2 regions of the Alteromonas sp. G4i13 genome follow, and region 1 is predicted to be linked to the other one. Evidence: predicted binding sites of a transcription regulator. Region 1 holds the regulator's gene; the other holds the start of a gene.
What was found. The regulator FliA, encoded in region 1, starts transcription of late flagellar genes. The targets are predictions, from matches to a motif close to CTAAAGNTNNNNNNNNNNNNGCCGATA.
Positions count from the first base shown of each region.

Region 2: a site for FliA is predicted at 10,335-10,361, ahead of ACFI6J_RS02305 (VC2046/SO_2500 family protein). Genes of this name have one in related genera too.

Region 1 is NZ_JBHNYX010000001.1:186,234-202,253, forward strand. It holds gene flhA (flagellar biosynthesis protein FlhA) at 1-1,282, shown strand, start outside; gene flhF (flagellar biosynthesis protein FlhF) at 1,312-2,721, shown strand; gene ACFI6J_RS00880 (MinD/ParA family protein) at 2,727-3,593, shown strand; gene ACFI6J_RS00885 (RNA polymerase sigma factor FliA) at 3,590-4,321, shown strand; gene cheY (chemotaxis response regulator CheY) at 4,358-4,741, shown strand; gene ACFI6J_RS00895 (protein phosphatase CheZ) at 4,776-5,531, shown strand; gene ACFI6J_RS00900 (chemotaxis protein CheA) at 5,544-7,778, shown strand; gene ACFI6J_RS00905 (protein-glutamate methylesterase/protein-glutamine glutaminase) at 7,807-8,937, shown strand; gene ACFI6J_RS00910 (ParA family protein) at 8,966-9,730, shown strand; gene ACFI6J_RS00915 (chemotaxis protein CheW) at 9,738-10,544, shown strand; gene ACFI6J_RS00920 (chemotaxis protein CheW) at 10,562-11,053, shown strand; gene ACFI6J_RS00925 (DUF2802 domain-containing protein) at 11,113-11,547, shown strand; gene metA (homoserine O-acetyltransferase MetA) at 11,659-12,597, shown strand; gene ACFI6J_RS00935 (homocysteine S-methyltransferase family protein) at 12,601-13,668, shown strand; gene metH (methionine synthase) at 13,678-16,020, shown strand, end outside.
Region 2 is NZ_JBHNYX010000003.1:116,929-132,948, reverse strand. It holds gene ACFI6J_RS02355 (M23 family metallopeptidase) at 1-425, shown strand, start outside; gene ACFI6J_RS02350 (M61 family metallopeptidase) at 536-2,362, opposite strand; gene ACFI6J_RS02345 (PilZ domain-containing protein) at 2,555-3,238, shown strand; gene ACFI6J_RS02340 (Mpo1 family 2-hydroxy fatty acid dioxygenase) at 3,299-3,760, shown strand; gene ACFI6J_RS02335 (sensor histidine kinase) at 3,908-4,981, shown strand; gene ACFI6J_RS02330 (LytR/AlgR family response regulator transcription factor) at 4,983-5,810, shown strand; gene ACFI6J_RS02325 (ATP-dependent 6-phosphofructokinase) at 5,922-6,926, opposite strand; gene ACFI6J_RS02320 (DUF6279 family lipoprotein) at 7,104-7,946, shown strand; gene ACFI6J_RS02315 (hypothetical protein) at 8,067-8,612, opposite strand; gene ACFI6J_RS02310 (response regulator) at 8,632-10,272, opposite strand; gene ACFI6J_RS02305 (VC2046/SO_2500 family protein) at 10,394-10,948, shown strand; gene trhO (oxygen-dependent tRNA uridine(34) hydroxylase TrhO) at 11,098-12,093, shown strand; gene ACFI6J_RS02295 (EF-hand domain-containing protein) at 12,152-12,394, shown strand; gene ACFI6J_RS02290 (IS30 family transposase) at 12,651-13,811, shown strand; gene ACFI6J_RS02285 (hypothetical protein) at 13,944-14,477, opposite strand; gene ACFI6J_RS02280 (DEAD/DEAH box helicase) at 14,721-16,020, opposite strand, start outside.

The sequences.
Region 1 (16,020 bases):
GACCCAGGAAATGGGCAAAGAAATCCGCGGTCAGCTTGGTAATAATCAAGCCCTCTATATAGCCTCGGGGGTTCTATTTGTGATGGGTATCATTCCTGGGATGCCTCATATCGCATTCTTAGGGTTCTCATTCTTGATTGCAGGCTTTGCTTACTGGCAGTCGGTCCAAGAAAAGAGAAAGGCCGCAGAGCCCAAAGTGCCAGACAATGTGGTAAAAGATGAATCGGTTGCGCCTGAAGTGAAAGAGCTTGGCTGGGATGATGTTCAGCAGGTAGATACCATCGGATTGGAAGTGGGCTATCGCTTAATTCCTCTTGTCGATAAATCCCAAGGTGGCGAGTTGTTGACGCGCATTAAAGGCGTACGTAAGAAACTATCGCAAGAACTGGGTTTCCTTATTCCGCCTGTCCACATTCGCGATAACTTGGATTTAGAGCCCAACACTTACACCATCGCTATGCTAGGCGTAACGATAGGCGATTCCATCATCAGTCACGATGAAGAACTTGCTATTAATCCAGGGCAAGTGTTCGGTAAATTAGAAGGGCGTGCCACTAAAGACCCCGCGTTCGGCTTGGACGCAGTATGGATTAAGCCCAATAAACGGGAGCATGCACAAACCCTTGGGTACACAGTAGTAGACGCTGCGACCGTTGTAGCGACCCATTTAAGCCAATTACTCTCTAACAATGCATATCAATTATTAGGGCACGAGGAAGCGCAACAACTTCTTGATATGCTTGCCAAGCAGCATCCGAAACTGGTTGAAGGATTAGTACCAGACATTCTTCCGCTAAGCACCGTCGTGAAAGTACTGCAAACCTTATTGTTTGAAGGCGTGCCTATTCGCGATATGCGTACAATCGTTCAAACACTCAGTGAGTACGGCACGCGCAGCCAAGACCCCGATGTTTTAGTGTCTGCAGTGCGTATTGCCCTTAAACGTTTAATTGTCCAAGAAATTACTCAAGGTGCAAAAGAGATACCTGTCATAACCTTGGCGCCAGAGTTGGAACAGATGTTGCACCAGTCACTTCAAGCAGGTGGCGAAGATGGCGCTGGCATAGAACCAGGTCTGGCAGACAAGCTGCAAAAATCATTGCAGCAAGCCAGTCAGCAGCAAGAGTTAGAAGGAGAGCCTGCAGTACTCCTTACCTCAGGCATGCTACGACCCGTTCTGTCTCGCTTCTTAAAATATTCGGTTGTTGGGCTTCATGTTCTGTCTTACCAAGAAGTGCCTGACGACAAACAAATAAAAATAGTCAGTTCGGTCGGTCAATAATCTGACACTGGGTGATTGGAGAGGTTGCAATGAAAATTAGACGTTTCTTCGGCAAAGATATGCGTGAGGCGTTAAGCCAAGTTAAAGCTGAATTGGGCAGTGACGCTGTGATCATGTCAAATCGCAAAGTCGCTGACGGTATTGAGCTTGTCGCAGCCTACGACAAAGAACCTGAAGCGAAGTTGTTTACGCCGAAAGCGTCTCCACAAGCAGCTGCAAAAACACCTGGCCAAAAGGCAGTGCCTAGCTTGAGCGAAATCATTGGTGACGACGGTCCTGATAGCCTTAAAGCACTGCTAGAAAAGCAGCACGGTGGAAATAATGGCGTAGCGAGTCCCGCGCAACCTAACCAACCAATGACAGCAAATGCTAAGCACGCCAATGAAATTGCTTCGCACTTAGACTTCTCAGAAGCCTTTATTGACGACGTAGAAGCCCAGCAGTCTTCTCATGAACCAGTTCGTCAGAACGCTTTCCCAGAGCATCAAGCGTCGAGTATGGATGATACCGCTGTGACGCAGTCAGCGGAGCTTGCGCAAATCAAGGAAGAGCTAGCGTCTCTTCGCGATGTATTGCAATATCAAGTGGCCGACTTGATGGAAGCTAAAAACAAACGTCAAAAACCTGTTCATCAATATCTAATCACCCGTTTAACCGATATGGGGTTAAGCAACGCGTTAGCGAAACAGCTTATTAGCTATACGCCGTCACATTACAACGAACGAGATGCATGGGTATATCTTCTTAACCTATTGGCTAATCGCATAAATGTGACAGGAAACGATATACTTAGCGCACAAGGTGCTGTTGCATTAGTAGGACCAACAGGTACCGGTAAAACAACTACCGTTGCGAAACTTGCTGCCCGCTATGCGCAAAAATACGGTGCAGAGTCGGTTGCGATGATTACCATCGATACGTATAGAATTGCCGCCTATGAGCAGCTAGCGACATACGGAAAGATTATTGGCTGCACGGTGAGAAAAGCGCAGACTAGTGAAGAACTTGCGGATTTATTATTCCAACTTCGTCATAAGCGACTAGTATTGATTGATACGGCTGGATTTAGTCAAAGAGATAGTCGATTAATTAAACAAATTAAGCAGTTTGATAACGGACAAATGCCAAATGTTAAAAAATATTTGGTAGCGCAAGCAAATACGCAATATCCTGCTTTGCAGAGAATCATTCAAGCGTATGATGATATTGAACTAAGTGGCTGTATTTTCACAAAGTTAGATGAGTGCTACTCTTTAGGAGAGGTGCTTAGTGCAGCGGTTGAATACCAATTACCGGTTAGTTATGTCACCGATGGTCAAAAAGTACCTGAAGACATTAAGATTGCAGAAGCGAAATCTTTGGTTTCCGCTGCTGCAAAGCTTTATAAAAAGTACGGTTTGAATCATACTAGTGGTAACAACGCAATTAAAACAGCATAAGCAGTATGATTGACGACCAAGCGAGTAGCTTAAGAAAAATGAAGCAATCACGGTTAATCAAAGTAATCGCCGTCACCGGTGGCAAAGGTGGCGTAGGTAAAACAAACATTACATTGAACACCGCTATCGCCATGGCGAAGCAAGGTAAACGTGTAATGGTTCTCGATGCGGACCTCGGTCTTGCTAACGTAGACGTTATGTTAGGTTTGCGTGTTGAGAAAAACTTATCCCACGTGCTTTCCGGCGAATGTACACTTGATGAAGTATTAGTGACCGGTCCGCACGGAATAAAGATTGCCCCTGCCACATCAGGCACGCAGTCGATGGCAGAATTGTCGCCAACGCAACACGCTGGCCTAATTCGTGCCTTTAGTGAGCTGCGCTCGCAAATTGACGTGCTTATCGTTGATACAGCGGCAGGTATTTCAGACATGGTGTTGAGCTTTTCAAAAGCCTCACAAGACATCATGGTCGTTGTGTGTGACGAGCCTACTTCATTGACAGATGCGTATGCATTGATAAAAATTCTGAATAGAGAGCACGGTGTTTTCCGCTTCAAAGTTGTGGCTAATATGGTGCGCGACGTGCGAGAAGGCCAAGAGCTATTTAGTAAATTGAGCAAAGTGACAGGGCGTTTTTTAGATGTTGCACTAGAATTAGTGGCGACAGTACCGTTTGACGAGAACATTCGTAAAGCAGTGCGTAAACAAACAGCCATTGTCGATGCTTACCCAGGTTCACCGGCAGCCGTTGCAATAACACAGTTGGCGAGTAAAGCCTTAACATGGCCTATTCCAGCGCAGCCAGGTGGCCATTTAGAGTTTTTCATTGAACAATTAGTTGCAGAAAAAGCCGTAGGAAGTCAGCGTTGAACAGCAAGGCAGCCGCTTATCAACAACAAACCGATAAAGCGCAGTTAGTCGAAAGACATGCGCCATTGGTTAAGCGTATAGCGCATCACTTGATAGCGCGATTGCCGGCTAGTGTTCTTGTAGACGATTTAATTCAATCAGGCATGATTGGATTATTAGAAGCCGCGCGAAACTTTGATGGTTCAAAAGGAGCCAGCTTTGAAACGTTTGCCGGTATTCGCATTCGCGGTGCTATGCTAGATGAAATTCGCAAAGGGGATTGGACACCGCGTTCAGTCCACCGAAATGGTCGAGCGATCACTGAAGCAATTTCGCAAGTAGAAAGCGAAACAGGCCGCGATGCTAGAGATTCTGATATTGCTGATAAGCTTAATGTAAGCTTGCAGGACTATCACCAAATGCTTAATGAAGTAAATGCCGGAAAGCTGGTAGGTATTGAAGATTTAGGTGTGTCAGAAGATGTTATTTCGACAGAGCAAAATCGAGGTAGCGACGCACCACTGGAAGATTTGATGCAAGGCGCTTTCCAAAAAGCGCTTGCCCATGCAATTACGACATTACCTGAAAGAGAAGCGATTGTACTTTCGCTGTATTATGATGAAGAGCTGAACCTAAGAGAAATTGGTGAGGTTCTTGATGTAAGTGAATCGAGAGTCAGTCAAATTCACAGTCAGGCCATGTTAAAACTCAAATCACGAATGAAGTCGTGGCAAGCTGACGAAGAATAGAAATTAATAACAATTAACCCCTCACTGGAGGCTATTTTGGACAAAAGCATGAAAATTCTCGTGGTCGATGATTTTTCTACCATGAGACGTATCATCAAAAACCTACTTAAAGATTTGGGTTTTTCCAACATCCAGGAAGCGGATGACGGAAGTACTGCATTGCCTATGTTGCAGCAAGGTGATTTCGATTTCGTAGTTACCGATTGGAACATGCCTGGAATGCAGGGTATTGACTTGCTTCGCGCGATTAGAGCCGATGACAAGCTCAAGCACCTACCAGTACTCATGGTTACTGCTGAAGCGAAGAAAGAGCAAATTGTTGCCGCTGCGCAAGCAGGTGTTAATGGCTACGTTGTTAAGCCGTTCACTGCAGCAACACTTAAAGAAAAATTAGATAAAATATTCGAACGTTTAGGTTGATCCAGACGCTCACCAGAGAAATGAGGTTTACTGGATGTCAACGAATGTAAACGTTCCAATTTCGTTGGAAGAAGCAAAACAGCTTGTCACCTACCTTGAAGAGGGTGACAACGCTTCAGCCAATGCCCTATTAGAAGCGGCCTCAATGAAAGAAAACGTTGAGTTATTTGCCGAAGTAGGGAAACTGACGCGTCAGCTCCATGACGCGCTGAATAATTTCCAAATAGACGACCGCATTAAAAATCTCGCGACCGATGATATTCCCGATGCACAATCCCGCCTAACCTACGTAATTGAAGAAACTGAAAAAGCTGCTAATACTACTATGGATGCCGTTGAAGCGAGCATGCCTATAGCTGAAATGCTGTCGGCGCGCATCGAAAAGGTTATGCCTGAGTGGAAGAAGCTGATGAATCGCCAAATAGAGTTGGGTGAATTCAAGGCTTTATGCGCAGACTTAGACGAATTGTTGGAAGAAGGTTCGGCACAGTCAGCTAAACTTACACAGTTACTTACAGAAGTATTGATGGCTCAAGGTTATCAAGACTTAACTGGTCAGGTTATTCGCCGCGTTATCGACTTGGTTAAAGAAGTGGAAGACAGCTTAGTTAACATGCTTACCATGTTTGGTGAACGCGACGGTGCAGAACAAACTAAACCATCCAGCGTTAAGGCCGATAAGGTTGATGGTGTAGAGGCAGAAGGCCCTATCATTGATGCCGATAAGCGCGACGACGTCGTGTCAGGCCAAGATGATGTAGATGATCTTCTGTCTAGCTTAGGTTTTTAGGGGAGCGGGCGCATGTCGTTTGATGTTGACGAGGATATATTACAGGACTTTCTAGTTGAGGCTGGAGAGATACTTGAACAATTACAAGAACAGCTCGTTGATCTTGAGAACAATCCTGAAGATGCGGATTTGCTGAATGCAATTTTCCGTGGTTATCACACAGTTAAAGGGGGAGCAGGGTTCCTGTCTCTTACTGAGTTAGTAGAAATTTGTCACGGAGCGGAAAACGTCTTTGACGTAATGCGTAACGGTCAACGAACACTAACCCCTGAACTGATGGATATTATTCTGCAAGCCACAGATGTGGTGGTTGAAATGTTTGAACGAGTGAAAGCTCGGGATCCATTAGAGCCAGCAGATGCACACCTAGTCGACTTGTTACACAAACTAAGTCGCCCGGAATCTCCAGATGAGAATATTTTTGGTGAACAAAGCGCGCCGGCGTCAGAACCTGAGCCCGCGATTGAAGAGCCAGAATTAGTTGTTGAAGAGCCTACTGCACAGGCACCAAGTTCTGGTGATAGCGGCGGTATTGACGAAATCACTGAAGATGAGTTTGAAGCGCTGCTTGATGAGCTTCATGGCTCTGGGGCACCAGGACAGTCCTCAGCGGCTAAAAGCGAACCTGCAAAGGCTGCTGCACCTGCTGCCGCTAGTGATAACGACGATATCACCGACGAAGAATTTGAAGCGTTGCTTGATGATTTACACGGCAAAGGCAAGTTTGGTGGTGAAGAAGCTGCGCCAACGGCAAATACACCAGCTCCAGCACCAGTTACGCCGAGTTCAGCTGGTGATGAAGAAATCACCGATGACGAATTTGAAGCACTGCTTGACCAACTACATGGCTCAGGGCAAGGGCCTACCAAGCAGGGAGCCGTTTCAAAGGCGCCAGAGCCTCCTGTAGATAAGGCAGCAACAGAAGCGGTTCAAAAAGCGAAACAAGCAGCGCCAGCTGCGCCAAAATCGACGCCTGCTCCTAGCGCCGCAGCGCCAGCTAAAGCAAGCGCACCTGCTGCACCAAAAGCAGCGCCTAAAAAAGATGAGAAGAAGGCGGCACCAGCTGCGCCTCCTGCTGAGACTACAGTACGTGTAGATACCAAGCGCCTTGACCAAATTATGAACATGGTGGGTGAACTCGTACTAGTGAGAAACAGGCTAATAAGCTTGGGTATCAACAGTAACGACGAAAGCATGTCCAAAGCCATTGCCAACTTAGATGTGGTAACGGGCGACTTGCAAGGTGCGGTAATGAAAACCCGCATGCAACCTATCAAGAAGGTGTTTGGTCGTTTCCCTCGCGTTGTTCGAGACCTCGCTAGAAGCTTGAAAAAAGAAATAACCCTTGAGCTTGTGGGTGAGGAAACTGATTTAGACAAAAACCTGGTTGAAGCACTGGCCGATCCACTTGTGCATTTGGTGAGAAACTCCGTCGACCATGGTATTGAAATGCCTGATGACCGTGCTGCAGCGGGTAAACCGCGCATGGGTACGGTTCAGCTATCGGCATCTCAAGAAGGCGATCATATTCTTCTAACCATCGAAGATGATGGTAAAGGAATGGATCCTGAAAAGCTTAAAGAAATTGCTATTAGTCGCGGTGTACTAGACGCAGACGCAGCTGCACGGATGTCGGATGTTGAAGCGTTTAACTTGATATTCGCGCCAGGGTTCTCAACCAAAACAGAAATTAGTGATATTTCTGGTCGCGGTGTGGGCATGGACGTGGTTAAGACTAAAATTAACCAACTTAACGGCACCGTGAACATAGATTCACAGCTAGGAAAAGGCACGCGACTGGATATCAAAGTTCCGCTAACGCTAGCCATTCTTCCGACGCTAATGATTGTTGTAGGAAAACAAACCTTTGCGTTACCATTAGGTGCGGTGAACGAAATAATAAATATGGACATCAAAAAGACCAACACGGTCGATGGCCAGCTAACAATGATAGTTCGTTCAAAAGCAATTCCGTTGTTCTTCCTTGGTGAATGGTTGATTCGAGGTCCCAAAAACATCGATAGAGAAAAGGGACACGTTGTTGTAGTGCAAATTGGTACACAACAAGTAGGATTCGTAGTAGACGCGCTAATAGGCCAAGAAGAAGTGGTTATTAAACCTCTTGATGCATTATTGCAAGGCACGCCTGGTATGGCGGGAGCCACGATTACATCAGACGGTGGAATTGCACTAATTTTAGATATTCCGAGCCTGCTTAAACGGTATGCGCGTAAACCCATCAATTAAGGCGATGAATTAACAGGAATAATAATCCATGGTCTTTAAAGTCCTTGTCGTGGACGACTCGACTTTTTATCGTCGTCGAGTAAAAGAAATACTCGATGGCGATAGGGAACTTGAAGTTGTTGGGGAAGCGAGAAATGGGCGCGATGCACTTGAAAAAGCAGAAGCGCTTAAGCCGGATGTGATAACGATGGATGTTGAAATGCCTGTCATGGACGGCATTTCAGCTGTAAAGGCCATAATGGACAAACGGCCTACACCTATTCTTATGTTTTCTTCGCTTACGCATCATGGTGCGCAAGCGACATTAGATGCGTTAGAAGCGGGCGCGCTCGATTTCTTACCGAAGAAATTTGAAGATATCGCGCAGGACAGAAAAGACGCATCGCGCTTGTTGTGTACAAAAGTACGCTTAATAGCGCGTCGTGGTATTGGTCTTAAGCGTCCGTCGTTTCGCTCTACAGAGGCAAGAAAGCTTCCTGATAATGCGCCAAAGCAGGCGTTCTTTAAAACATCAGGGTTGCTATCAGGGCATAAAGACGCAGCCAAACAACCAACCGTTTCGTCTGTAAGAGCGACGGGAAAGCACTACAAGTGTTTGGCAATAGGGGCTTCTACAGGCGGGCCTGTGGCGCTTCAAAAAGTGCTGTCTCCTTTACCTGCAGAGTTTCCATACCCCATTTTGCTTGTACAACACATGCCTGGAACATTTACTACGGCATTTGCACAGCGTTTAGACACAAACTGTAAGATTAGAGTAAAAGAAGCCGAGCACGGCGACATTCTAAAACCAGGTCATGCGTATCTTGCTCCCGGTGGGAAGCAAATGTTGCTAGAAACCATAGGTGCGAATAAACGCATTGCCATTGTTGATGCAAGTGCGAGTGACAAGGTGAATTATAAGCCCAGTGTTGATCTCACTTTCAGTTCTCTGGCTAAAGCTTATGGTGGGGATGTATTAGGAATTATATTGACGGGTATGGGGGCTGACGGCAGAGAAGGATGCCGAATGCTCAAGGAAAAAGGCGCAACGATTTGGGCTCAAGACCAAGATTCCTGTGTTGTGTATGGTATGCCTCAAGCTGTAGCCGTTGCCAATATATCCAGTAAAAATATAAACATTGATGATATGAGCAGTTGCGTTCAAACCGAAATGCGATAGCAGTTTGAACAGTAATGGAACAGCAAATATGAAAGTGTGGACAGTAGCGAATCAGAAAGGTGGTGTAGGAAAGACTACCACTACGGTGAGCCTTGGCGGCTTGCTTGCACAGCAAGGCAAGCGAGTGCTGATGATTGATACTGATCCACATGCATCGCTGAGTTATTACTTCGGTATCGATGCAGAAGCGTCAAGTCATTCAGTTTACGATATTTTTATTAAGTCTAATGACATTACGGCCGATAATGTTATGGATTGTCTTTGCCCGACAAAGTTAGACAACTTATATGTGCTTCCTGCAACAATGGCGCTCGCGACCTTAGATAGAACGATGGGTAGCGAACAAGGTATGGGCTTAGTCCTAAAAAAAGCGTTGGCAAAAATCGCAGGGGAATTCGATGTTGCTATCATCGATTGCCCTCCAGTGCTTGGGGTGCTGATGGTTAACGCTCTTGCAGCGTGTGACAAGGTTATTGTGCCTACCCAAACGGAGTATCTGGCGCTTAAAGGGCTAGACAGAATGATTCGTACCATGGAAATTATGGGACGTTCGTTGGACAAATCCTTTGATACTGTGATTATTCCAACTATGTTTGATAAGCGCACTAACGCGGCGCTTGCATCGCGAAAGCGCTTAATGAATGACTATGGTGAGCGCGTGTGGGAAGGGGTTATTCCCGTCGACACGCACTTCAGGGATGCAAGTTTAGTACAGCTTCCCATTTCCGCAGCGTACCCCAAAACACGTGGTGTGTCTGCGTACAAGAAACTATTAGCGGTATTGGAGAAATAACGAGAACATGAGCAAGCAATCGCCTTTTGCCCGTGAAGAAGTGATGGAGGCATACCTTGATAGTCTCCTCAAAGAGCCAGAAGCACCGGAAGATGTGACTGCGCGCACGGCAAAATTGCTCGAGCAGGCTTCTCAGCAGATGGCTGAAACGGCACTTGCTTCTACCGCCAATGAAAGTGAGCCGCAATCAAATGAACAAGAAGCGATAGCGGAAAAGGTTACATCGTTAATTGAAACGCAAAAAGCAGAGACAATTGAAGATGAACAGCAACAGTCTCACGCAGAAACTTTAGTAGAAAATGAACAAGAAGCTGCGTTAAACCGCGCTGAAAAAACAAAAGTTCCACTAAAGGATACTCTCGGTTTTCGCTTTCAGGCGCTATTCTTTGAGGTTGCAGGGTTAACACTTGCGGTGCCTTTGACGTCGCTAGGTGGGATCCACCAAATTGAGAAGATTGGCCCTTTATTTGGAAAACCTGATTGGTTTATGGGTGTAATGTTGCACAGAGAGTCTAAACTAAGTGTTGTTGACTCTGCAAAATGGGTAATGCCAGAAAAATATGACGAAAACCTCGCACAATCGCTTAACTACCGATATCTTATAATGTTAGGGGAAAGTGCGTGGGGTCTGGCTAGTGAAAAGCTAGTCAATACGGTCAATTTGACTACCGATGATGTTAAATGGCGCGAGTCCACAGGTAAGCGTCCCTGGTTAGCAGGGATGGTTAAAGAAAAAATGTGCGCGTTAATTGACGTTGAAGAATTAATATCTATGCTTAACAAAGGCTTAGGCAGTAACGACCAGACGCCATAGTATTGGGAGCCAGGTTCATGAGCGACGAAAGAATAAATAATAACGCCACCGACAGCAACGACGAAGTCCTTCAATGGGTAACGTATCGCTTAGGTGAAGAAACTTACGGTATCAACGTGATGCAAGTTCAAGAGGTCTTGCGTTATACCGAAATAGCCCCTGTACCCGGTGCACCTGACTATGTACTTGGTATTATCAATCTGCGTGGTAACGTAGTAACGGTTATTGATACACGTGCTCGTTTCGGATTACCGCCAACAGAAATTACTGACAATACCCGTATCGTTATTATTGAGTCTGACGAGCAGGTGGTTGGTATTCTGGTGGATAGTGTCGCTGAGGTGGTTTACTTGAAATCTTCAGAGATTGACAGTGCCCCTAACGTAGGTACTGAAGAAAGTGCTAAGTTTATCCAAGGTGTAAGTAACCGCGACGGCGAACTGCTTATTCTTGTAGATCTTAATAAATTGTTAAGCGACGAAGAGTGGGATGAGCTTAGCAACATCTAAATAAATGAATAGGCGGTATTGATTATAATACTGCCTACATTTCCCCAAGGGTTATGTCCATGGATTGGCAGCTTGCTGCACCTACCTTATTAGAACTCATACTGTGTATTCTTGTAGTTATACTCATCGCCGCGATGGGTGTGCTGTATTCACACATTAAGCAGTTGCGTTCTGCATTAAGCGAAAGCGAACATGCTAACGCAGAGGCTATTGCCCGCACTGAAGCCCTTGCTAAAAATGCAAATAATCAACAAACTGAGGCGCAAGCACGCACCTTGGTGATCACTCGACACCTTCAAGAGTTAGACGAAAAGCAAACTGATATTGAAAACCAGCTTCGAGAACTCAAGCTTCAAGATCCTTCCCTACGCCTATATCAGCGTGCGGCGGACTTAGTCAAGCAAGGCGCTAGCATTGATGAAATTATTGAAGCCTGCGACATTCCTCGTGCCGAAGCTGAGATGTTGGTAATGGTGCATAAACAAAATAATTAGTATTTTTGAACACCAGAGAAAAAAACGTTTAGACGTCTAGACGTAAAGATGTTGACATATCGCCAGTTATAGACACAATACAGATATTGTAATTTATCACTGGAGCCCTCTATGCCAATTCGTATTCCTGAGCAGTTACCCGCGCAGAATGTACTACTAGGTGAAAATATTTTTACCATGGACATGGACAGGGCTGCCAATCAGGATATTCGTCCTCTTGAAGTCGGTATTCTTAATTTAATGCCGAACAAGATAGAAACAGAGGTACAGTTACTCCGCCTGTTATCGAACACGCCACTGCAAATAAACGTGGATTTAATTCGAATTGATAATCAAGCGCCGAAGAATACCCCCCAATCGCACATGGATGCTTTCTATCACGACTTTTCAGCGGTAGCGAATAAGAAATACGATGGCCTCATTGTCACCGGTGCGCCTCTCGCGCTTATCGATTATGAGGAAGTAAAGTACTGGGAAACCATGACCACCATATTGGAGTGGGCGCAGCGTCACGTGAACTCGACCCTTTACTTATGTTGGGCTGCTCACGCCGCCATGTATCACTTTTACGGCATTACACGAGAGCTTAGAGACGAAAAGTTTTCAGGTGTCTTTAAACATAAAGTGAATGACCCGAACAATGAGCTATTAAGAGGCTTTGATCCTTCTTTTTACGCACCACATTCCCGTTATGGACATATTAACACCTCGTTGTATAACAGCGTCGATGGACTTAGTGTTGTTGCAGAGTCTGACGATGTAGGCGCCTATATTGTGGCGTCAGAAGATAAGCGCATGGTATTTGTAACGGGTCACCCGGAATACGATCCAGATACACTTAAAGACGAGTATTTTCGAGATATTGCCGCGGGACAAACGCCAGTAATTCCAAAAAACTATTTTGAAGGGGATGATCCAGCCAAGTCTCCTATTGTACAGTGGCGCTCACACGGCAGCCTATTGTTTACAAACTGGCTGAATTATTATGTCTATCAGACCACGCCTTACGATTTAAGTCAGCTTGCTGAAAAGTCACAGCCAAAGAGGTAGCACGTGAGCCAAAGACCAAATTCTAGCGCGCAAGCAACGCTTACAGAAGCCGCTAAAGAGCGCATCCTTATATTAGATGGTGCCATGGGCACCATGATCCAGCGCCATAAGTTAGAAGAAGAAGATTATCGCGGAACACAGTTTGCCGACTGGCACTGCGATGTTAAGGGTAACAACGATTTGTTGGTTCTTACCCAGCCCGATATCATCTATCAAATTCACTGTGATTACTTTGAAGCTGGCGCGGACATTATTGAAACGAATACGTTTAATGCTACGACTATCGCTATGGCCGATTACGATATGCAGGCTCAATCCCGTGATATTAATTTAGCTGCAGCTAAATTGGCGCGTAAAGCTGCCGATGAGTTCACAGCAAAGACACCCGACAAACCCCGTTTCGTGGCGGGCGTACTTGGGCCAACAAACCGCACTGCTTCAATTTCGCCTGACGTTAACGACCCGGGCAAACGCAATGTTACTTTTGACGAACTCGTGGAAGCGTATAGCGAGTCTACCGAAGCGCTCATTGAAGGCGGTGCAGATTTAATCATGCTGGAAACCATCTTCGATACACTTAATGCGAAAGCGGCAGCCTATGCGGTAGAGTCGGTTTTTGAAAAGCTAGGTATATCGCTGCCCGTTATGGTGTCTGGCACGATTACCGATGCCTCAGGGCGCACGCTGTCTGGTCAAACCGCGGAAGCGTTTTATTATTCCATGCGACACATCAGCCCATTCTCATTCGGCTTAAACTGTGCTCTTGGGCCAGACTTACTGCGCCAATACGTAGATGAAGTTGCTACTGTTAGTGAGTGCTTAATTTCAGCGCACCCTAATGCTGGTTTACCCAACGAGTTTGGTGAATACGACATGGAAGGCCCTGAAATGGCCGAGCACATCAAAGAATGGGCGCAGTCAGGGCTAGTGAATATCGTAGGTGGCTGCTGCGGCAGTACGCCAGAACACATTCGCGAAATTGCTAACGCGGTCAATGGAATTGCGCCAAGAAAAGTGCCACAGTTTGAACCCAAAATGCGTTTGTCAGGCCTAGAGCCGTTTGTACACTAGGAGGGCATTATGAGCGCAGAATTTTCCACATTTATTAATATCGGTGAGCGCACCAACGTAACAGGCTCCGCTCGCTTTAAACGACTTATTCTTGAAGGCGATTATGAAACCGCACTTGATGTCGCAAGACAGCAGGTAGAGAACGGCGCGCAGATCATCGATATCAATATGGATGAGGCCATGCTTGATTCTAAGCAGGCCATGATCACCTTTTTGAACCTCATCGCCTCTGAGCCTGATATTAGCCGAGTTCCCATTATGATTGACTCGTCTAAATGGGATGTTATCGAAGCAGGGCTTAAGTGCGTGCAGGGCAAAGCGATTGTTAACTCTATCAGCTTAAAAGAAGGGGAAGCGCTCTTCTTAAACCAAGCCAAGCTAATAAAACGCTATGGTGCAGCAACCGTAGTGATGGCGTTTGACGAAACTGGTCAGGCTGACACGCAGGCTCGAAAAGTAGAAATTTGTCAGCGTAGCTACAAGCTGCTGACAGAAGAAGTCGGCTTTCCACCTGAAGATATTATTTTTGACCCTAACATTTTCGCAGTAGCGACGGGTATTGAAGAGCACGATAACTACGCGGTTGATTTTATTGAAGCTACCCGTGAGATACGTAAAACCTGCCCGTACTCTCATATTTCCGGCGGTCTTTCTAATATTTCATTCTCGTTCAGAGGTAACAATCCGGTTCGTGAAGCTATGCACTCGGTATTCCTATATCACGCTATTCGAGCGGGTATGGATATGGCTATTGTGAATGCAGGTCAGCTAGAGGTATATGACGAAATACCGGCTGAACTTCGAGATGCGGTTGAAGACGTGATTTTAAACCGCAGAAGTGATGCCACTGAACGCTTACTCGATATTGCACCGAACTATCAAGGCGATGGAAAGGCTGCCGCAAAAGAAGATTTATCCTGGCGCGAGCAAGAGGTTAATAAGCGTTTAGAGCACGCCCTAGTTAAAGGGATCACCGACTACATCATTGATGACACCGAAGAAGCGCGTCAGCAAGCTGAGCGTCCGTTACACGTTATCGAAGGGCCATTAATGGATGGCATGAACGTGGTAGGGGATTTATTCGGTGAAGGTAAGATGTTCCTTCCTCAGGTGGTAAAGTCGGCCCGTGTAATGAAAAAGGCGGTAGCCCATTTACAGCCATACATTGAAGAAGAAAAGTCAGACGACGCTAAAAGTAACGGCAAAATTCTATTAGCCACGGTAAAGGGCGATGTTCACGATATCGGTAAAAATATTGTTGGCGTGGTACTTCAGTGTAATAACTTTGAAGTGATTGATCTTGGCGTAATGGTGCCAGCGGCGACAATCTTACAAACCGCTAAAGATGAAAACGTTGATATGATAGGCCTGTCGGGCCTTATTACACCTTCACTAGATGAAATGGTTCACGTTGCCAAAGAAATGGAGCGTCAGGGCTTTGATATTCCGCTGCTTATTGGCGGGGCCACTACGTCTAAAGCGCACACTGCGGTAAAAATTGAACAAAACTACCATGCGCCTGTAGCCTATGTTCCAAATGCTAGTAGAGCAGTAGGCGTATGTCAGCGCCTTCTAAACAAAACGTCCCGCGATATTTACGCGCAGGAACTCGCAAAAGAATACGATACGGTACGTGAACAGCACGCCCGTAAAAAGCCGCGCAGCAAGCCGGTGACATTAGCTCAAGCCAGAGAAAACGCTTTTAAGCCAGATTTTACGACTTTACCAGTAAAACCTGCGAACCTAGGTGTAACACCGGTAACCGCCGATTTGGCTACGCTGCGTAACTACATTGATTGGACGCCATTTTTCTTAACCTGGTCTTTGGCAGGCAAGTACCCACGTATACTTGAAGATGAGGTGGTGGGAGAGCAGGCAAAGTCACTGTTTAACGACGCCAACGCCATGCTGGATAAAATTATCGAAGAGAACAGCCTTCAAGCGAAAGGCGTTATCGGTTTGTTTCCTGCCAACCGCGTTAATGACGATGTTGAAATTTATACCGATGAGTCGAGAAACCAGATTCAAGGTGTTGCCCATCACTTGCGTCAGCAAACCCTAAAAGACAAATTCGCTAATTATTGTTTAGCAGACTTTGTAGCTGAGAAGTCGAGTGGCATAAATGATTATGTGGGCGCTTTTGCCGTCACCGGTGGTATAGGTGAAGACGAGCTTGCTGACAGCTATATTCAGGCTGGCGATGACTACAACGGCATTATGGTTAAAGCGGTGGCAGACAGGCTTGCCGAAGCGTTTGCGGAATATCTGCACGAGCAAGTGCGTAAGCATTACTGGGGTTACGCCGCTGACGAATCACTAAGTAACGAAGAACTTATTCGTGAAAAATACCAA
Region 2 (16,020 bases), on a different contig from region 1:
GTAATACTGATTTAGATGCATTATTCACCCGGTTTGAATGGCCTGCGAAAGGCGTTATTTCCGGTGTTTACGGTAGTCAGCGCATTCTAAATGGCGTGCCGAAATGGCCGCATTATGGTTTGGACATTGCCAATGAAACAGGCACGCCTGTGTATGCCCCAGTTGATGGTGTGGTAACAATGGCTGATGACCTTTACTATTCGGGTAACACGCTGATTTTAGATCACGGCATGCGCGTGTTTTCAACGTTTCTTCATATGGATACTATAACGGTAGAAGTGGGTGAAACCGTTAAGCAAGGCGAGCAGATTGGTACAATAGGTTCAACAGGGCGCTCTACAGGTCCGCATCTGGATTGGCGTATTAATTTGGGCAAAACTCGTTTAGACCCACAGACTATTATTTCGGGGTCGCCCGAACAGTAATACTAGTCCGCATAGGTCATTAATTTGATTACGCTTAAACAACCATATGGCAAAAGGCGCTTTCAGGTAAAACCTCAAAGCGCCTATTTAGTTTTTCGTACGGAGCGATGTTATTTCCCCAGCCACTGATTAAGCTTTTCTTCATCAGTGATTTCAAAATAAGCCATTTCTTTTCTTGCCTCAGTAACCTCAAGAGGCAGGGTTAGAAGCCGCCCGTCTCGAATAAGCGTTAACTCCACCTGCGACGTTTGGGCATTATCTAATAGGCGCTGAAGCTTCTGGGCATTGACGATATGACCGTCTAACCCAATGATGACATCGTTTAAAAGAACACCTGCCTTCATTGCGGCAAGACCCTCAAATACCTGTATTACCGTAAGTCCGAAGGTAGCTGGCTTTAACGTGGCGCCAAGCTGATTTTTAATAGCAGGCAGCGAGGAGGCACCGCCTTTATCTTCACCTGACACGCGAGCACGAACCGCATAGTTAACGCCCATTTCAGATACTAACGAAGCCAATTCTACATCGTCTGTGCCATACACCACGCGATTTAAGTATTCTGAAACATCAATGCCAAAATGCGTTGTACATAGATTTTGGATCACGTCATCAGGCGTACCTTTTTCATCCACGCCATAGTGTTTCCACAATAACTGCATCAAGGTATCTAAATTCACTTGTTCGTTTGACTGCTTACGAAGGAGTAAATCTAACCCAAGGGCGATAATGCCCCCCTTTGTGTAATAACTGACAATATTGTTAGTAGCGCTTGCGTCTTGCTTATAAAACTTTGTCCATGCGTCGAAACTACTTTCAGCTGCACTTTGTTTAAAGCGACCAGCGTTTTGCAAAAGTCGACTGACATTTTGCGCAACAATATCGAGGTATTTCTGTGGTTCAATAACGCCGGCTCTAGCAAGGGTGACGTCATCATAGAAACTGGTAAAGCCTTCATAAATCCACAGCTGATTCGTGTATGTTTCTTGAGATAAGTCTGGTTTCACCATTACGCTAGGTTTAATGCGCTTAACATGCCATGTGTGGAAAAATTCATGGCTGCACAGACTTAAGAACGTAATGTAGCTGTCGGTTTTTTTCTCACTTTCACCAACTTGAGGAAGGTCGAAGCGAGGGTAAAGAAGGGCAGTAGAATACTTATGCTCTAAACCGCCGAACCCATTGTCGGCAAGCAGCGTCATAAACAGGTAGTTATTAATAGGTTGTGGAGCACCAAACAAATCTAGGTGGTGCTTGCAAATTGGCGTTAAGTCACTTGCTATGCGCTCATAATCAATATTGTTGTTACCTGAGAAAAGTAACGTAAACGTAATGCCGTCAACCTCAAAGCTGTGTGTGTCTGCAATGCCCACATAAATGGGATGATCAATGAGCTCATCGTAATTTTTTTCAACGAAGTGCCACCGAGACGGGCTTGTACTTTCACAACGAGAAGGCATTGACGTATACGCCTTCCAATTCGAGGTTGCAGAATCGCTGTCGTTCAGCTCAATGTCCACCTCACACGGCACATTCTCGAAGCCGGAAACGTTTAGAAACGCACTGGTTCCATTTATAAACGCATATTGGTCGTTCATAAAAGCAGAGCGAATAGATAAGTCGTTGGCATAAACCGAGTAAACGACCGTACATGGTTTTCCATCTGTGTCTACACGCCAAGTTTGTTTATCGAGCTTAGTTACCGAAAGGCTATAAACGCTTCTATCGCCAACATTTTCAGTACTATGACCTTCAGAAGTGTTTGCAGTTAGCTCGATAATGCTTTTTGCAAAATCGCGCACCATGTAGCTTCCCGGGATCCAGCTTGGAAGGCTAAGCTCAATTGATGAGCCAGAATGCTCAGGTATTTGCAGCGCGACAGTAAATTGATGGGCACGCCAATTGGAAATAGTTAACGTATAGCGAAGAGCAGAGGTCATAAACGTCCGAAAAGATAAGCAAAACTATCCCTCAACTATATCAACCTATTGAGTTAATCCCAATAGATTGCCTGCTACTAAGAGGCAATTTTTACGTTTATTGAACATGGTTTTCAATCGTAGTATTGATAAGTTTTTGTTTGATGCGTACATTGAGTTAAATGACATTAAATCCAGCAATAACAAATACAAATGGCTGAAAAAATACAAAGCAATTTACTAAGCGAAGATAATTTGGAATCGTTGCGTACGCTGGTACCCGGCGATACAGTAGATTTACAAATTGCTATGCCTGCAGCGCCAAAGCGTGTGAAGACTGACTACATAGGCATGCTTATTGATGAATGTTTGCTTTTTCATATTCCAACATCGGCGAAGTGGATTACCGTTAGGGATGCTCTGACTGTTGGCAACGATATCGTGGTGCGTTCTGTGCTTGAGGGCGATACTGGCCAGGTTATTGCGTTTAAAGTGAAAGTACTCAAATTGCTTTCAAAGCCATCAGGCTTACTTATTACAACCTTCCCAAAACGTATTGAAAGTATAGGGCTTCGCGCTGTAAAGCGTGCTCAACTTGGCGTTTCAGTAACGTTAGAAGCTGACGTTTATCCCAGTGACGAAAACGTAACGGGGATCATCATAGATTTAAGTGAAAAAGGGTGCAAAGTAGCGTTACAGGTCAAGCCAAATTGGCCGGTAATGCTCGATGAAGCTGAGGTTAAGCTAAACTATTCGTTGGACGGTAAAGAAGTAGCGCTTACTGCAAAAGTTAAAAATCATAAGCTTGATAGTGATGTGGTTTATTATGGGCTCGCCTTTACCTGTGAAGAAAAATTGATAAAAACGCTGTTGTCCCGACACACATTGTTAACGTAGGAAAACAATAGTTGGGTGCTCTTTAGATAATAATCAAAATAACAGGCTAAGGGGATCTACATGAGAAGTATTGAGCGACTTTTAATGCAGTACGGTGAAAGCCACCAAAACAAGACCAACGTTATCATCCATGCTATTGCCGTACCCAGCATCTATTTCGTAATGATAGGTTTGCTTTGGAGTTTGCCGGTACCTGAAATGATAGCGCAGTTCGATATAACGTGGGCGCATATCATAGCGGTTCCCGTATTGTATTATTATTTTATGTTGTCTGGTCCGATTGGGGCTGCAATGACCCTCTTAACTATACTGTGTTTCGGTGCAGTTAATACCCTAGACCACTTCAGTATCTCAGTATGGTTATTTTCTCTTGTACTGTTTGTCGTTATGTGGATTTTGCAGTTTATTGGCCATCATATCGAGGGCAAAAAGCCTTCGTTTTTTGACGATTTGCGCTTCTTGCTGGTTGGCCCAGCCTGGTGGTGGGTGCACTGGCTGAAAAGAATGAATATCAGTTACTGAGCTTAATCAGCGAATTGATATAGCCAAAACATGTCTAATTTCAAGATTTTGCCCTGCGACAAGAAGCATAAGGGGCACGACCAAGGCGCTTGGGTCGTGGCAAGGCTTGCGTATAATCTTCTTATAAGTTTTTAAATTGGTAATATTGTGAGTCGCTTTCAGCGTGTAATAGAAAGTAATGAACGTTTATTTTGGACATTGCACAGTGCAGGCTGGGCAGGGTTCGCAATAATTTATTACATCGGATCTTTTCTCCATGATGTTCGACCCATTTGGGTTTTCATCATCATGCTTAATGCTTATGCAGGATGGTTGCTAACCATTCCGCTTCGCTACATCTATCGATGGGCAAGAAAGCAATCACCGCTCAACATGATCATCATAGTGATTGTGTCGTGCTACTTAATTGCTTTGCTATGGGCCGTGGTAAAAAACATTAACTACTGGGAAATCTACAAGCACGGATATCGCCCAGACGAATGGTATATGTATTTTACCAACACTATTAACTCGCTAATAATGGTGGGTTGTTGGAGTGGTGTGTACTTTGGCATCAAGAACTTTCAAATGCTTCAAAAAGAGAAGCAGAACGCGTTAAAGGCGAGTACCATGGCGCACCAAGCTCACATAAAGATGTTGCGCTATCAACTCAACCCGCATTTTCTCTTTAATACGCTTAACGCTATCTCAACCCTTATTCTTTTAAAAGAGAACGACACAGCAGAAGCGATGGTGTCGCGTTTGAGTGACTTTCTACGTTATTCATTAGACAACGACCCGATAAAGCGAGTACCGCTAGGTCAGGAAATAAAGGCATTACGACTCTATCTAGAGATAGAGAAGGTACGTTTTGACGATCGTCTAGAAGTGCTATGGGACATCGATGAAGGGTGTGAAAGTGCACTTGTGCCGAGCATGATCTTGCAGCCCATTATTGAAAACTCAATAAAGCACGCCATATCTAAGATGGAAAATGGTGGTCGTATAGCGATTACGGCACGTACATTTGGCAATGATTTGTTAATGGATGTTGCCGATAACGGCCCTGGTGCAGATATCAAAGACGGAACACTTAGTCGAGAAAACGGCGTAGGCCTAGCCAATATAAAAGAGCGTTTGCAATCCCTCTATCATCGTAATTTTGCATTCTCTATAGAACACAATCAGCCTTCAGGCGTGCGAGTTAGAATACGCATTCCCTATGAAGTTAAGGACGTATAACATGACAAAGCAAGTGATTAAAACCATTGTAGTGGACGACGAACCTTTAGCACGCAAGGGCCTTCGTGCCAGGTTGGAGCGTCATGATGATGTGCAGGTGCTTGCAGAGTGTCAGAACGGCCTGGAGGCTGTAAGTAGCATTTCTCAACATCGTCCAGATTTGGTGTTTTTAGATATTCAAATGCCTGGCTTAAACGGCTTTCAAGTTATTCACAAGTTGCGCGAACTGAAACAGCCCATTCCCATGGTCGTTTTCGTAACTGCTTATGACAGCTACGCAATAAAAGCATTTGACGTGCATGCTTTAGATTATCTGTTAAAGCCAGCAGACGACGAGCGCTTAGGTGCGGCGTTAAACAAAGTACGTGAATATTACTCAACTCAGCATCAAGATGAGCAGTCACAAAAATTGGTAAGCCTTGTTGCTGAACTTACTGGCGATGATTGCGAAGAGATTTTACGCAAGTTAGCTAATGGTGAGCCGGTTGAAACCAATCCATACCCAGATGTATTGGCTATTAAAGATGGCTCAGAAGTAACGCGCGTAAACGTTCAAGACATTCAATGGATTGATGCTGCAGGTGATTATATGTGCGTTCACGCACTGGATGGCATGCATATAATGCGCAAAACCATGAAAGAACTTGAGCAGGAACTAAACCCACAGTTCTTTGTTCGAGTGCACCGTTCAGCTATTGCTAATATCCGTTTTGTTAAAAAGTTAGTGAGCCATATTAGTGGCGAATATCATTTAATACTTCAAAATGATACAGAACTTAAAGTGAGTCGCAGTCATCGTGATAAAGTGAAAGCGGCAATGAAGATGTAAACAAGCTTGAGCATGAAGTACTAAAAGGCGGTGTTTTATTATAAAGCACCGCCTTTTTTGTTTTTACAATCTATAAATCTTTCAAGTTAAACAGCGTTTGAACCATCTTACTTAGTCGCAGCTGTATCTTTCGTTCATTAGGGTACGCATAGCGTCAACCCGGGCTTGATTGAGGGGCTTTGTTTCTTCCCAAGTTTTGGGTAGGGGGACGGTAATAGGGCGCTGATTAACTTCACCAACCATTATGTTGGTGACGTCGCTTCCTACTAAGCTTATGGCGAATTCGCCAAGAGTAGTGGCGAGTAGTCGATCCTGTGCTACCGGCGAGCCGCCACGTTGGACATGTCCCAAGGTTACTGGCCTAACGTCGTTGATATTGTGATACTGCAAAGCTTCGGTTAATCCTGTTAAGCCATTAGGCCAAACGTTTTCAGCTACTACAACAATAAAACTGACGGGCCCTTTCAAAGCACGCTGTGCTTTGATCTGGTTTACGATCTTTTTGATTTCAGTTTCAGCGGATTCAAAAAACTCAGGAACAACCACATAGTCAGCCGCCGCGGAAAGGGCACCATTTAATGCTAAAAAGCCAGCATTGCGACCCATTACTTCTACAAGGAAAATACGTTCGAACGCATCAGCTGTATCACGAACTTTATCGATAGAACTCATGGCGGTATCTATTGCGGTAAAGTAGCCTATAGTGGCATCAGTGCCCGCTATATCGTTATCAATTGTTCCAGGAATACCAAGAATCTGGCCATCCCATAGTTCGCTCAACTTTGCTGCGCCGCGAAAAGATCCGTCACCACCGATTACAATAAGTGTGTCGATCTCGGCCTGTCTCAAGTTATCAGCCGCTTTGATAAGCCCTTCACGATTTTTAAATTCTTTACACCTTGCGCTGTGTAGTATGGTGCCGCCTTGCTGGATAAGATTGTGCGTTGAATCAAGAGATAGAGGAATAAACTCTTGCTGTAGTAATCCGTTGTAGCCGTGCTTGTAGCCAAGTAAGGTAAAATTAGCTTTCTGACACGCAATAATTGCGGCACGTATACATGCATTCATACCTGGGGCGTCGCCACCAGAGGTTAAAATTGCGACACGTTTTGACACATTAAAGTCCTTCTTTTTACAGGCAATGCCATTAAAGTAGAGTAAAGGCTGTGCAACGTAAAGTTCTCTATTGCGGATATTTATTGCGTAATATCAAAGTAAAATTCAATTTTTCAGTACACAGCAATAAGCGTTTTTGCTTGTCACGACGTAACTAACGTAAAAAAAGGAAATACTATGCGTTCATTGTTGGTTGTTGTCTTTATTATTTTTCTTACTTCATGCAGTTCTAAGCTGGCCTATAACAACCTGGATTGGTGGGTGTATTGGTACATGGACGACTACATCGAGCTTAAAGATGAGCAAGAGGAGAAGTTTGATGCGCATTTACAAAACTGGTTGAGCTGGCACAAGAAGAGTGAACTTACTCGTTATAAAGCGCAATTAGAGGATATAAAAAAGCAGATTCAGAATGACACCCTTAATTCGAGTATTGTTTATAACAACCTTGAGCTAGCTAGATCGCATTGGGAGCGCGTACGAGACGAGGTCAGTCCTGAATTAGCGGCTATTGCTAAAACACTCGATGATGAACAAGTTGTCACCCTATTTGCGGCATTAGAAAAAGACAATAAAGAAGAAGAGGAAGAGCGACAAGAGGCGCTGGAAAAGTCTGAAGCAGAGAGACTTAAAGATAGAATTGAGCGAATACAAGAAACAATAAGTGAGCGTATTGGAGATCTAAGTAAAGAGCAAAAACAAATTGTTAGCACCTACGCACAACAATTTATTTCTACAGGTGACGCTTGGATAAAGTATCGCAGAAACATTCAAAATGCGGCAAGAAAGCTATTCGTTTCGCGCAAGCAAAACGAAAGGTTTGAGCAAGAATTGGTGTCGCTAATGCAAAATCCGGATAATTATAAAAGCGATGTGTACAAGCAAAGTAGTGCTCATAATATGACTGTGACAGCAACGCTACTGGCCGAGATATTTTCAACTCTTTCAGAGAAACAGCGTCAAACACTGATTGAAAACGTGGATGAGCTAATCGAAACGGTTGATAATTTTATGGATTAATTAGTAATACTTTGGCTCAGTACACATTCAGCTCGGTCGATACAGTACTGGTCTTCTCGTAATACAAGAAGAAAGCTCCGACTTATGGTGGTAGCACTCAGTACTAAATAAGGTATTAAGTTATAATTCCTTCCAATCGATTTTAAGAACTTTACCTTCTTCGTTAGCAACGAAAAGGGGAAGTTCGGTCAATTTAGTGTTTTTTTGTTTTAATGTTTTAAGGTTCTCGTAGGAATACTGCCTCTGTATATGCCACTCTACCTTATTCCTTGATTTGTATTCTAAATCAATATTCCACCTACCCAGATAAGAAACCGCGCTTGGTTGAAGCGAGAAAAAGCAGCCATCGCATTCAGGTTTTTTAAAACGTCTTACCCCAATGTTCGAAAAAGCTGGAGTTATCGATTTTAGATAGTATTTGCCAGTTTTAACTTTGACGAGTTTTGGGAGGTGTTTCTCGTTAGCTTGACTACCCTCGAATTGCTGTGTGCTAGGTACTTTTAATCCGCGAATAACAAATATTTCACCACTGTTTAGCTCTTCAAATGTCATTCTGTGAATACCAGCATCGGCTAGTACAAAAGACTCGTTCTGACTTAGCGCCTGTTCATTGGCGCTAACCTCGTCGATTAAAATTGCCACCAGTAAAAAAACTAACAATCTCATAGCTCACCAGTTTTCTAATTCAAAAGCCAATATATTTAGAGAGTTCATCTCTAAGGTTGGTGTATTTTTCTTTGTAAGGCGCCTTAAGTGACATATCGTCAATCAATTTAAACAGCCGCTTACACTCATTAATGAGTTTCATTTCGGCTTTATCTTCTTTGATTGCAATTTGTAGAAGACACTGTAATAGATTAAGCGCAACCCCTGTATTTACAGGAGCAAAGCCTTGAGCAAGGGCAAACGAAGCTTTAGCACGTTCGTAATCTTGCTGCTGATAGTGTTGAATGCCTTCGCGGTTGAACTGTTGATAACTGGCTAAGTTTTTCTGAGCATTGAGGGCTTGCGCATCAAGCATGTTTAGACTGTTTTGGTCGAGCTCATCCTGTCTTGAAGTTAAAAGTGCATTCAACTGTAGCGCATCATCAAACTCACCCAGTTTATACATAACGTTAATACTGTCAGGAATAAACGCGGTAGGAACTTCCGTGTACTTATCGTCAAGCAGTGTTTGTGACGTTGTTAAGTGGCGTTTGGCATCAATCAGCTTGCCGTCAATAGCACTAATTCTAGCGTTGACGATTGTACCAAATATATCTACGTCAAAATCTCTGTCCATTTTTTGAAGATGTTCATCAAACTTTCCTCTTTGCAGAGTTAGTAATGCTTCTTGCTGATACTTATTGCGCTGGCGCTTGTCGTCTGCAAACTCTGCGACATCTAAAAGGCTTCGGATAATACCGCACCAGTGTAAACTTGTTTTGTGAACGGTTCGTTTCGATAAATCCCAGATCGCTTGGCTTGAACTCGCTGCCAGCACTAAATCGTCATTTTGCCGACCTATTTCACAGGCTTTGAAATGCCTGGGTAAGGAGTAGGGTGACAGTTTTATTGCTTCTTTTATTGCATCAAGTGCTTTGTCGCCAGCTGTGGTGGCTTGGTGTGCTTGCGCAAGAATATCGTGGGCGTCTGCATTGAACCGGTTACGCTTTAGCGTTCTCTTGGCAATTGAAATCGCTTTCTCATATTCCTTTAAAAGCAAGTAAGTTTTTCCAATAGCTATTTGTGCCCACAGCACGGGTTTTCCGTCAATGTAGTCACGTAACACATCTAGCGCTTTATCGGGTTGCTTTATACGCCAGTATAGCTCGACTAATAGCTGTTCACAGTGACCTTTATAGTGGGAAGGGGCGTCAAGTAACGCTTCGATATGGTCGATCGCACTGTTTATTTCACCCTGTTCAACGAGACTAAACGCTTGCTGGAGAAACTGTCTTTTTTGCCACGCACGAACAATACGAGACTTCAGCTGAACTTGAGAAAAGGGCTTAATTAAAAAATCATCGGGTCTACGTTCAATACTACCCAACACTATCGGTCGAGCGCTATCTGCGCTTATCAGAATGAACACCGATGTGGGACTGATAAGCCTTCGAGTGCGCAACTCTTCAATGAGCTCATAGCCATTTTTGTTGTCAGCTCCCAGGTGTAGATCACAAATGACAATATCAAACTTATGCTTTTTACATAGTGATACCGCTTGTTCAGCAGATGACTTCGTAACTACATCAGATGCGCCCATCGAATGCATCAGCCCCTTTAATAAAAGAAGGAAAGGGCGTTGGTCTTCAACAATCAGTACTTGTTTGTTGCTAAATTGCATTTCAAATCCATGAATGAGCGCGCGATTACTTTATAGGAGTATATCTAATTTTAGATAATAAGCTTAAGAAAAACATTATCTTGCCGAAAACATAAGTATACATATGAAGTTGTAAATAAGAATGTCGCTAGAAACTGTCGAAGCTCGTGAGCAAATACCTATTGACCCCAGTATATACTGGGAGCGCAGTGGTGTGCTTGCTAAAGCATCTGCGCAGGGAGCGTTGTTCTCTTTATATCTTGCTATGCAGCAACATAGTGTTGCCGAGCCATTTGAAATTGAAGCGGTAGCGTCAGAATCTGATGATAAAAGCAGCATCGAATCCAAGCTTGCATCGTTAAATTATTATAGAAGGCCATCGCTAGCTGCTAATGAAAGCGAATGGGGCAGAATGCGCGTTTTGTCTGAGTTAGTATCTCAAGACTATGCAGCAGCAAGATTATATTTAAGTATGAATCCCTCTCCACTATCACAAACTGATGATGCTAAACGTCTACCCGACGATGTAGTAGATAATTGTAGTTTGGCAACACAAAAGCGGTTGAAAAAGGAATACGCTAACACCGTGAAGGAAGATAATACGCTGCTATACGATATCCTTTCATCACAAGATAAAGAATACCATTCACAACAAGAAAATTCGTCACACCTCACATCTTTTGAGAATATTGCATAGCAGTCATTTCAATTCGTTGTTGCGTGCTAAGTTTGGGTTGACGTAGGAGCGCTAATTCGTATCCGCCCTAGTTTTTATCATTCCTTTTTGTTATATTGCGCGCCGCATTTTTGCACTGGTCTTACGCTCCAATCAGCAAAGGTTAAAATATGTCTAAATATATTGTATGCGCAATGTATAAATTTGTTGCGCTTGAAAACTTCAAAGAAATCCGCCAACCGCTTCTCGAAACAATGGAAGCTAATGGCATTAAAGGTACACTTCTTCTTGCCCACGAAGGGATAAACGGTACGGTTTCTGGTACCCGCGAAGGTATCGACGCATTACTTGCTTATTTAAACAGCGACGAGCGTATTAACCCTATTTCTTGCAAAGAATCTCTTCACGATGAACAGCCGTTCTATCGCACCAAGGTAAAACTGAAAAAAGAAATTGTGACCATGGGCGTTGAGGGTATTGACCCTCGCAAAACCGTTGGTACTTACGTAAAACCTAAAGACTGGAACGCACTTATTAGCGACCCAGATGTTACGGTTATTGACACGCGAAACGGTTATGAAATTGAAATTGGTACGTTCAAACACGCTATCGACCCTAAAACCGAAACGTTTCGTGAGTTTCCTGAATACGTAGCGAAAGAGCTCGACCCGTCAAAAAATAAAAAAGTGGCTATGTTCTGCACCGGTGGTATTCGCTGTGAAAAATCGACGGCTTACTTGAAAGAGCAGGGGTTTGACGAGGTTTATCACTTAGAAGGCGGTATTCTACAGTACCTTGAAGATGTACCGAAAGAAGAGTCATTGTGGGAAGGCGATTGCTTTGTATTTGATAATCGCGTTGCAGTTAACCATGACTTAGAGAAAAGCCATTATGAGCAGTGCTACGCGTGCAGACTTCCAATTACTGAAGAAGACAAGCAGAGTGATAAGTATGAGCCGGGTGTAAGCTGCCCACACTGCTTTGGTACCCATACCGACGATCAAATTGCTCGCTTTAGAGAACGTGAAAAACAGGTTCAGCTGGCAAAAGAGCGTCAACAAGAGCATGTAGGAACGGAAGCGCGTTTGACCATGGAACAAAAGCGTCAGGAAAAAGCAGAAGCTCAACGTTTACGCGCACTTAAAGCAAAAGAAAATCAGGCGTAGACAGCTAGAAAGAAGGGCGTTACACTCGTGCTTATTGCAGTTGAAATAAGGAATGCGAGTGAGCACTCAACTTTCAGAATCTAAAATTGAAGAAATTAGAAAGGACTTCAGCTTTTTCGATCGTGATGGCAACGGCCAAATCGATTTGCCGGAGTTCATCGAGCTTCTAACCGTTATTTCACCAAAAACGAAAGCTAGCCACGTACAAGAAGGCTTTAAGCTTATCGATAGTAACGATGACGGTTACATCGACTTTGAAGAGTTTTTGGAGTGGTGGCAAGAAGGATGGTGGGAATACTAAGTTTAAACTTAGTAACACTTATCGTCGACTGAGGCTTTTCGACACGCTAGGCTAAGCGTGGAAACGAGGGCTAGGCCACGTAAAAGAGCCAATTGAAAACGAGTGCTTTTAAGCACTCGTTTTTTTATGTGTTGAGTTTGGCCATTCGTGTTGGGAGTGAGATATAGCTTCCTTTGAATAGCCTTCAATGTCGGCTTCGAGCCTTGAGTTCAACTGGTGAATGCAACGCTATCCTTACTTGAGGAGGAACGTTGCTATGAAACAAAGAAAACGTATTTATTACTCACCTGAGCAAAAAGCGCTAATTTGGGACAGATATAAGCAAGGTGATTCGCTACATGACATCGCTAGAATGTTTGACCGCTTTCACTCTTCTATTATGCCAACCATCTATCAAACGGGTGGGTACCGGCCACCAGAACGAAAAAGACATCCACAGTCCCTCTCGCTTGATGAAAGAGAAGAGATATCACGATGCTTAGTCAGTAAACAATCTATTCGAGAAATTGCCAGACGTTTGTCTAGAGCGCCATCTACAATAAGTCGTGAGATAAAAAGAAATGGTGGGTTGAAGCACTACCGTGCCGTAAAAGCAGAGCAACGAGCATTGGACGAAGCATTAAGGCCTAAGCCATGTAAGTTAATCGGATCCCCAGAGTTGTGTAAACTTATAGCTGTTAAGCTTAAAAGAGCATGGTCACCACAACAAATTGCGGGTTGGTTAAAGCGACAATATCCCGATAATCAGGAAATGTACGTGTCTCACGAAACCATCTATAAAACACTCTTCATTCAGACGCGAGGGGCGTTGAAGAAAGAGTTGCAACGATGCTTGAGAACGAAGAGAGCCGTCCGAAAGTCTCGCACGTCAACGCTAAAAGGCAGAGGCTTAGGCCAAATTCCAGATGCCTTGTCAATCAGCGAGCGCCCAGCTTCCGTTGAAGATAGAGCTGTGCCTGGGCATTGGGAAGGAGACTTAATATGTGGTTCAAAGAATAGCTATATTGCAACGCTCGTTGAACGCCACTCTCGTTATGTAATGCTAGCCAAAGTGGAAGATAGTAAGTCATCTACTGTTATTGCTGCGCTAATTAAACAAGCCCAAAAGCTACCAAGCGAATTGTATAAATCACTCACGTGGGATAGAGGTCGGGAAATCAAAGACCACAAACAGTTTACACTGGCGACTGACATCAAAGTGTATCTGTGTGATCCTCACTCTCCGTGGCAACGGGGTTCAAATGAAAACACTAATAGGCTACTTAGACAATATTTCCCCAAAAGCACTGACTTGTCAGTACATAGTCAGCAAAAGCTCAGTAGCGTCGCAAGACAACTTAACGAAAGACCCAGAAAGACGCTAGACTATGAAACACCAGCACAGAGATTTAACCAGTGTGTTGCATCCATCGATTGAACTCACAGCACAAAACGGAAGTAGTCGAATAAAAGTAGGCTTGTCAGTATCTTCTCTCAAACGAACCTTTAACACAAACGCTACTCTAAACAATCACCGGCGCCCTAAAAAGCAATCCTCGGTGAATACAAATTACCAATCAGCGCTGTATACTTTGTTGGCTGCGGACGCTTCTACTTCTAGTGGGGCTTTATCGTAACCGTATTCAGCCATGTCGAAAAAGTGTTGGGTGACAACTTCATCTAAACTGGCTCGTTCAATCTGTAACACATGCACTAATTCGTGGGCTAACTTGGGTCTATTAAGCTCGAAATCTTTACGAGCATAAATCGAATAGCCGAAAACTTGTGCGTTATTTATTATTCCTTCTCCAACAAGTCCAACGGCTTCGCCAAACACTTTAAGCGCGAAGTTTTCGTAGGGATATGGCACTTCATCTACATAAACAATTCTTACTTTCATCGGCTGTTTTATGCCTATCTCCGCTGCTAGCGCCAATTCTTGTTCGTTCAACGGTTGACCTATTTTTAAGCCTTTCATATCTGTTTGATGTGCCCACTCTATGTACTGCGGCAACAATACGCGTGCTATTATTTTTTCATAGGAGAGTGCCACAACGACTATTACTATAAACAAGGCTAACGATACGAACTTTATAAATTTCATGTGGTTAAAATCCATTTTAAAGGGGGAGTGTGTGCCGCTTACACGCTTTGTTACAAACAGTTGAAGCGTGTAGTCAGCACGACCGACTTGTTGCTATATGCGTAGTAGAGCATATGATGGCGAAGTGTTCCATCAAAGGGCCGTAAGAAAATGTGATTAAAAACAAAGTGAAAGGTTACACACCGCTATTCAACAGTGAATTGTGACTAGCGGCGGTGATGGTTCAAACTACGATATAGAGTTTTATTCATCGTCGTCAGACAGAGTGTTTCTTGGCTTTCGTTTCACAGGAACCATACCAATATCTTCTCCAGACATGGTATCGACACGTTTTTTAGTGCCAGGTTTTGCTGGTTTCGCTACGCGCTTTTTACCACTTTTCGCATTTGATTGTTTCGATACTTTTTTCTTCGGCGTAAAACCTTTGAAAGACGCCGAGAATTCGTCATGCGGTGAACACTCTAACGCATATTGAAGGTGATTCTTAAGCCCCTCGAAACTGTTCCAATCACGAGGGCCAATTAACGAGAATGCTTCGCCTTTTTGCCCAGCACGGCCTGTACGGCCGATACGGTGAATGTATTCATCCGCGTTCTTAGGAAGGTCAAAGTTAACCACCAATCCTACTTTTGATAGATCTAGTCCACGAGAGGCGAGGTCGGTAGTAACCAGAATACTGTGCTGTCCACGAGCAAACGCACTCATTACTGCTGCGCGTTGGCTTTGTAGCATATCACCACGAAGCGCAATAGCTTCTAAGTTTTGTTCGTTAAGCAGTGCTGCAATTCTATCGGTATCTTCACGGGTAGCTGTAAATACGATAGCTTGGTTGTAGGTACGATTGGCTAGTTCAAACTGTAAAATTTGATCTTTGTTATCAACATTGTCTGCAAAGAAGCACTTCTGTTCGATATCGCCATGCTCTGCGGTTGAGTCTCCTACAGCTACACGGACAGCGCCTTTGGTTAACTGCGTTGTCATATGCTTTAGCTCAATATTATCGAGCGTGGCAGAAAACAACATAGTTTGACGCTTTCTGTGATCAGCATAGTCGTTAATCATTTTAAGCTGAGCAGAGAAGCCTAAATCTAACATTCGGTCGGCTTCATCAAAGATAAGCAACTCTAAACCGTTTAAATACACACTTTTATCTAATAGATGGTCGGCTACACGACCAGCGGTACCAACGATAATGTGAGGGTTACGGCGAAGCGCTTTAACTTGGTCGTTATAATTTTCACCACCCACAATAAGTGAACAAGTAAGATTTAGCCCGGTACACATTGATTTAGCTTCAATGAAAACTTGTTTGGCTAGCTCTCGAGTTGGCGCAAGAATAAGTGCGCGTGGGTCTTGACGACTAAGGGCTTTTTGCGACATTAGCCTGTTTATAGCTGGCACTAAAAAGGCGAAGGTTTTACCTGACCCCGTTTTTGATGACGCAATAATATCTTTGCCCTGAATAGCTGGCAGCATAGTGCGTTCTTGAATTTCGGTTAGCGTCGAAATGTTTTTCGTTTCGAGCTTTGAAATAATTTTGTGG